3 regions of the Arthrobacter sp. 10T413_2 genome follow, and region 1 is predicted to be linked to each of the others. Evidence: riboswitches for the same ligand, from Rfam matches in the RefSeq annotation. Region 1 holds a riboswitch; each other region holds the start of a gene.

Evidence for each region. Region 1 has a riboswitch for thiamine pyrophosphate ahead of thiC (phosphomethylpyrimidine synthase ThiC). Riboswitches for the same ligand answer to the same signal wherever they lie in the genome.
Region 2: it holds a riboswitch for thiamine pyrophosphate, as region 1 does, so the genes downstream of both, AC1DBQ_RS19295 (bifunctional hydroxymethylpyrimidine kinase/phosphomethylpyrimidine kinase) here and thiC (phosphomethylpyrimidine synthase ThiC) in region 1, are expected to answer to the same signal.
Region 3: it holds a riboswitch for thiamine pyrophosphate, as region 1 does, so the genes downstream of both, AC1DBQ_RS08880 (ECF transporter S component) here and thiC (phosphomethylpyrimidine synthase ThiC) in region 1, are expected to answer to the same signal.

Annotation. Positions count from the first base shown of each region.
Region 1 covers NZ_JBFTHK010000033.1:25,261-27,450, reverse strand. Annotated here, with positions in the region: gene thiC (phosphomethylpyrimidine synthase ThiC) at 1-1,330, opposite strand, end outside; TPP riboswitch at 1,327-1,434, opposite strand; gene AC1DBQ_RS07990 (amidohydrolase family protein) at 1,514-2,190, shown strand, end outside.
Region 2 covers NZ_JBFTHK010000174.1:2,349-4,538, forward strand. Annotated here, with positions in the region: partial or broken gene AC1DBQ_RS19290 (Rne/Rng family ribonuclease) at 1-707, shown strand, start outside; TPP riboswitch at 853-950, shown strand; gene AC1DBQ_RS19295 (bifunctional hydroxymethylpyrimidine kinase/phosphomethylpyrimidine kinase) at 933-2,190, shown strand, end outside.
Region 3 covers NZ_JBFTHK010000039.1:10,751-12,940, reverse strand. Annotated here, with positions in the region: gene AC1DBQ_RS08885 (ABC transporter ATP-binding protein) at 1-449, opposite strand, end outside; gene AC1DBQ_RS08880 (ECF transporter S component) at 506-1,153, opposite strand; TPP riboswitch at 1,220-1,363, opposite strand; gene AC1DBQ_RS08875 (heme-degrading domain-containing protein) at 1,550-2,095, shown strand; gene AC1DBQ_RS08870 (DUF4386 family protein) at 2,092-2,190, opposite strand, start outside.

The DNA of each region.
Region 1 (2,190 bases):
AGGTGATGTGGTCATAGCCCGGTGCGATGTCCGTAACCAGGGGCCCCAGCGTGTAGAACGGGGCACCCTTGCAGAGCTCCTGCTGGCGCTCCACATTTTCCCGGACGAGGTGGAATGGCACGTGTCCCGGGCCCTCCACCATGACCTGCACATCGAACTCCCAGGCCCGCTGGGTGAGTTCGGCCAGCGTGTCGAGTTCGGCGAACTGCGCGGCGTCGTTGGCGTCCGCCGTCGCGCCGGGCCGCAGCCCGTCGCCGAGGGAGAACGCGACGTCGTACTTGGCGAAGATTTCGCAGAGCTCGTCGAAGTGGGTGTAGAGGAAGTTCTCCTCATGGTGAGCCAGGCACCAGCCGGCCATGATGGAACCGCCGCGGGACACGATCCCGGTGACCCGGTTGGCCGTCAGGGGGACGTAGCGCAGCAGCACCCCGGCGTGGATGGTCATGTAGTCCACCCCCTGCTCGCACTGTTCGATCACGGTGTCCCGGAAGATCTCCCAGGTCAGGGCGTTGGCCTCGCCGTTGACCTTCTCCAGCGCCTGGTAGATCGGGACCGTTCCGATCGGGACGGGGGAGTTGCGGATGATCCATTCGCGCGTGGTGTGGATATCGTCGCCGGTGGAGAGGTCCATCACCGTATCCGCACCCCACTGCGTGGCCCACTGAAGTTTGTCCACTTCCTCGGCGATGGAGCTGGTCACCGCGGAATTGCCGATGTTGGCGTTGATTTTCACCAGGAACGCCTTGCCGATGATCATCGGCTCGGACTCCGGGTGGTTGATGTTGCTGGGAATAATGGCCCGGCCCGCTGCCACCTCACTGCGGACCAGCTCCACATCGCAGTTCTCGCGCAGCGCAACGAACCGCATCTCCGGTGTCACGATGCCCTGCCGCGCATAATGCATCTGGGTGACCGTCCGGCCATCGACGGCGCGGCGGGGCTCCGGCGGGGCGCCCCGCCATTCCGCGGAGGCGGCACCGCGGCGCACCGCGGACCTGCCGTCGTCGAGCAGGTTGCGTTCCCGACCGCGGTACGGCTCCGTGTCACCCCGCCCGGCGATCCAGCCGCTGCGGAACGGGGCCAGCCCCACCACCGGATCGCTGCCCGGCCCGGCCGTGCGGTAGACCCGGAATGGAGGGTTCTCGACGCCGCCCGGCGAGGGTTCCAGCGCGATCTCGGTCACCGGGACGCGGATGCCGTGCTCCGGGTCCGTCGTGAAGGCCAGCGAGTGGGACTTCAGTGACTGCGTCGCGGCAGCCTCAGAGTCGGCAGGCAGGTTTTGGCTGGACTGGTTTTGGATAGGGCTGTGCTGTGCAATTTGCGTATTCACGGAAAATACTCACTTCCTTCGCCGGCATTACCCGGACAGGTTCAACGGTCGCAGGCCGCGTCAGCCCGATCTCAGCCCCTGCAGGGGCACCCGTGTGGTCGTAGAAGAAGCTACCACGCGCCGTCGGACGGCTGTCCAGTGTGACGCGGCCGGCGCGGCGACATGGGGACTACCCTTGATGCCATGACCGGCATCATCGAATTCAGCGGCCCCATCCTTACCGGGCCGGACACGGTACGCCACGGCCTCTGGTCCGTCGACGGCCGGCTCACGTTCCACCGGCCCGCCGCCGCGCCGGAGCGCGTGCTAAATGGCTGGGTCATTCCCGGGCTGGTGGACGCACACTGCCACATCGGCCTCGGCCCGGGTGGAGACGTTGCCGAGGACACCGCGGAATCCCAGGCCGTCACGGACCGCGACGCCGGGACGCTCCTGGTCCGCGACGCCGGCGCTGTCCACGACACCCGCTGGCTCCAGCAGCGCTCGGACCTTCCACGGATCATCCGCGCCGGCCGCCACATCGCCCGCACCCGGCGCTACCTTCGCGGCTTCGCCGTCGAGGTGGAACCGGACGGCCTGGTCGAGGCCGTGCGGAAGCAGGCCCGTGCCGGCGACGGCTGGGTCAAGCTCGTGGGGGACTGGATCGACCGCGACGCCGGCGACCTCGCCGCCAGCTTTCCCGCCGGAAGCCTCAAGGACGCCGTCCAGGCCGCGCACGATGAAGGGGCCCGCGTCACCGCCCACTGCTTCGCCGAGGACACCCTGGATGACATGCTCGACGCCGGGATCGACTGCATCGAGCACGGCACCGGGCTGCTGCCGCGGCACCTCCCGCGCTTCGTGGAGCAGGGCGTGCCGAT
Region 2 (2,190 bases), on a different contig from region 1:
GCCGTCGCCGCGGCCGGGGTCAGGGCCCGGAGTCCGCTCCGTCCGCACCGGCCGCCGTCCACGCCGAGCCCACCGAGGCCGAAAGCCATGCCAAGGCTGAAGCCACCCGTGCCGCGCTGGCAAAGGTCGCCGCCGCGGCCCACGCCGCGCACCTGCATGACGGGGAAGCTGCCGCCGCCAGCGACGCCGGGGCCCGCCAGGCCGCCGTCGACGCCGTCACGAAGCTTGCCGCCACGGAAGAGGCAGCAGGCCGTCCCGCGGCTGTGCTGACGTTCGGCGGTGAGCAGGTGGCCCTGCCGTTCGTCGAGCACGCCGAGGGCACGCCGGAGCCGTCCCTGACCCTCGACCTGCTGACCGAGGCCTTCGCCAACCTGGGCGAGGCTGAGGCTCAGGCCAACAGGCAGGCGGCCGCCCAGGCCCGGCACGAGACTCAAGCCACGGCACCCGAGCCTGCGCGCGTCGAGGCACCGGCTGCACGGACAGCGGAGACCACGACGACGCGTGGCCGCCGCGGGCGCCGCAACCGGAGCGCCAGCCGCGCCCAGGGTGCAGCCAACGAGACCTCCGTGGAGCACCGCGAGGCAACACGGCCGGCCGCGGCCGGCTCGGTTCACGAGGCCAAGGCACCCGCCGCGGCAAGGCCGGCCATCCCGGCCGGCAACGAGCCGATCATCCTCGGAGTCGGCGTGCCGGCATCGGAGCTGTAGTCCTCCACGGCTGATCCCTTCCGCCACTGATCCGGCTGAAGTGTAAATTGCGGGTTCGGGCCGGAGCGGGCGTAACAATACGTCCGCTCCGGCCCGGGTCCGCTTCGCCGTTAACCGGGCAGCGCCGGGACAGCGGCTAGGCTTGACCACTGACACGGGGTGCCGCGCATCGGGCCGGCTGAGATCCAGACCCGTTGAACCTGTCCGGTTAGCACCGGCGAAGGGATGTCTGACTTGTCCGCAACAGTGAATCCGTCTGAATTTCTGACCGACGCTTTTCTACCTCCCAATTTTCTGCCCTCCGCGCCGTCTGCGCCGCTGCGCATTCCCCGGGTGCTGGCCATCGCCGGCTCGGACCCATCCGGCGGCGCAGGAATCCAGGCGGACTTGAAGAGCATCGCTGCGAACGGCGGCTACGGCATGGCCGCCATCACGGCCCTGACGGCGCAAAACACCCGGGGCGTGCGCGCCGTCCACGTTCCTCCGGCAGAGTTCCTCACGGCGCAGCTGGACGCCATCAGCGACGACATCGGCATCGACGCTGTGAAAATCGGCATGCTCGGGGACGCCGCGGTGATCGACGCCGTCCGCAGCTGGCTGGAAAAGGTGCGCCCCGCCGTCGTGGTCCTGGACCCGGTGATGGTGGCCACCAGCGGCGACCGGCTCCTGCAGGAATCCGCCGAGGCCGCACTGCAGGCCCTCCTGCCGCTGGCGGACCTCATCACGCCGAATCTTGCCGAGCTCGCCATCCTGCTCAAGGAACCCGTCGCGGCAGACTGGGCGGAAGCCCTGGCGCAGGGCAAGCGCCTGGCCGCCCTGACCGGCACCACCGTCCTGGTCAAGGGCGGACACCTCGCCGGCGGGGATAGCGGCGGGGACACTGCCGGGGACGGCTGCCCGGATGCGCTGGTCAACACTGTAGGGCTGCTGGGGCAGGAGACCGTGGTGGTGCCGGGGGAGCGGATCGCCACCCGCAACAGCCACGGCACCGGCTGCTCCCTGTCCTCGGCCATGGCCACGGTGCAGGCACGGGTGGGGGACTGGGAGGCCGCACTGCGGGAGGTCAAGCCGTGGCTGCTGGGCGCGCTCCGCGAAGCCTCGGCCCTGGACGTCGGCACCGGCAACGGCCCGGTCCATCACTTCCACCACGTGCAGGACCGCACGGGCGGCGGGAGTGGGCAGCGTGGCCAGGGGCCGGCGGAGAGCCCCGCGGAGGGCGAGTTCGCCGCGGCCCTGCGCGACGGCGCCGCGGCGGATCTCGACGCCATCTATGCCCTGGACTTCATCCGCGGACTCGCCGACGGCACCCTGCCCGAGGACGAATTCGCCTATTATCTGGGCCAGGACGCCATTTACCTCAACGGGTACTCCCGGGTTCTGGCCCGGGCCGCCGCCATCGCCCCAACGGAGGCCGAACAGCTGTTCTGGGCCCGCACGGCGCAGACCTGCCTTGAGGTCGAATCCGAGCTCCACCGCTCCTGGC
Region 3 (2,190 bases), on a different contig from region 1:
TCCAGCGGCAGCCTGCCCAGCCCGACGTCGTCGAGCGCCTCGCGCACCCGCGGCCAGATCTCCCCGGCCGGGACAGCGAGGTTTTCGGCCCCGAAGGCGACGTCGTCGCCGAGGCGCGAGAGCACCACCTGGGTTTCCGGGTCCTGCTGCACGAGTCCGGCGCGGCCGCGCTGCGCCCGGGGCGCAGCGCCATCGATCAGCAGGCTGCCGGTCTCGTCGGATTCTTCGGTGTCGCCGGCCTGCCCCGCCGCGCCGTCCCCGAGCACACCCGCCAGGGCGTGGAGCAGCGTCGACTTGCCGGCGCCGGACGGGCCCAGCAGGAGCACGCGCTCCCCGGGCCGGATGTCCAGGTCAAGTCCGCTGACCGCGGGCCGGGGCCTTCCGGCGTGCCGCCAGCCCCAGCCGCGGGCCGTGACGGCGGCGGGCCGGACGCCTGGTGAAGATGTCATGAGTCGCCTGTGCACTTCCAAGAGGGCCGTTCCGGACTGGGGTTCAGGAACGTGGTTCAGGAGAAGACAGGCTCCGTGGCGGCTTTGCGGGAGGCAAAGGAGCCCAGCACGCCGGTCTTGGCCAGGCCGCGGGTGGCGAGCCAGGACAGTCCGCCGGCAATCACGGCGCCGKAGATGGTGGTGAAGACGATGTAGGCKAGCTTGTCGCCGGCTTCGTAGGCAATGTTCCAGCCCCACGGCAGGAAGGAGTCGTTCAGGCCGCAGAAGAGGYCCGCGCCGGCTCCGGCCAGCAGGGACACCGGGAGGTTGAACTTCTTGTAGAGGAAGGCTGCGAACACCAGTTCCGCGCCGAGGCCTTGGAGAACTCCGGAGATCAGGACGGTGGTGCCGTACTGCGAGCCCATKATKAGCTCGCCGGTGGCCGCCACAGTCTCGCAGAAGAGGGCTGCGCCGGGCTTGCGGATGATGAGCATGCCGAGCACTGCCGGGATCATCCATCCGCCGGCGTAGAGTCCGCTGAGCGGCGGGTAGATCGCATTGACCGGGGTTGAAATCAGGTTCGCGCCCTGATCCCAGGCCCAGAAGATGACGCCCCCGGCGACGGCGATCAAGGCGGCCACCACGATGTCCACCACACGCCAGTTGTAGGTGCGCCGGGCCGATGAACGGCTGCTCGAACCATGCTGTGCTGAAATATCTGTCATGTCGTCCTCCTGAGGAACAGGAGGGGAGGGTGCTCCGGCCGGCCTCGGCTTCCGCCGCCCTCCGCGCACCCTGAGAACTCGACTCCCTTGCGCCGGTACTAACCGGATCAGGTTCGAGGGTCTGCGGCTGTCCGCACTCTCAGCGCCCACCACTGGTTTCCCCGGACTATTCCGGCGATGCCCGACGGCGGCGCTCCCCTGTCGTAATTATTTCGCCCTTGTGGGCTGGCTCAGTTTACACCCGAACGGCCAGGGTTTTCAGTGGTGTGCTGTCACAATCCGGGGCCTGGCCCAGGCCCTCCCCGCGGCCGGGAAGAGCCGCTTGGTAGAGTCGACGTGTCGGCCCCCGGACCCGCGAGCGGGCGGCCTTGTCGCCCACCGGAAAGCTGGACCATTTTGACGCACACACCGGCCACGCCAGATCCCTCCGCCGAGTACGACCCGGACTCGAGCGAGCCGCAACCTCACGGTTCTCTTGCGGCGCTCATTGGCCGTGTGCTGGCCGAAATGGATGCGCTCCAGTTCGCATCGTTCAGCAAGGACGATGCCCTGGACCTCGGGTTGCTCCTGGTCGAACTGGGCAGGCAACGCTCGCTGCCCATCGCCGTCGACATCACCAAGGGTGAGCAGGTGCTCTTCCACGCGGCGCTGKACGGCGCCACCCCGGACAACKAACGCTGGATCAACGCCAAGAAGCGCACGGCCCAGCGCTATGAGGTCCCKTCCCTGCTGGTGGGCCTCCGGGCCCGCGCTGCCGGCGGAAGGATCGAGGAGAACGCCTGGTTCGATCAGATGGAGTTCGCCGCCCACGGCGGAGCGTTCCCCATCTACGTRCGCGGCACCGGGGCCGTGGCCGTCGTGACTGTCTCCGGGCTACCGCAGAAGGCAGACCACGACCTCGTGGTCGAGGCTTTACGGACGGTCCTCACGCCGGGAGCTTAGGCGGCGGCGCCGTCCGCGCGCGGCGTCCTCCGGGACAGCCGGATCAGCGTAATCCCCACTGCCGTGAACCAGGCCCACATGAGGATGCCGTACAC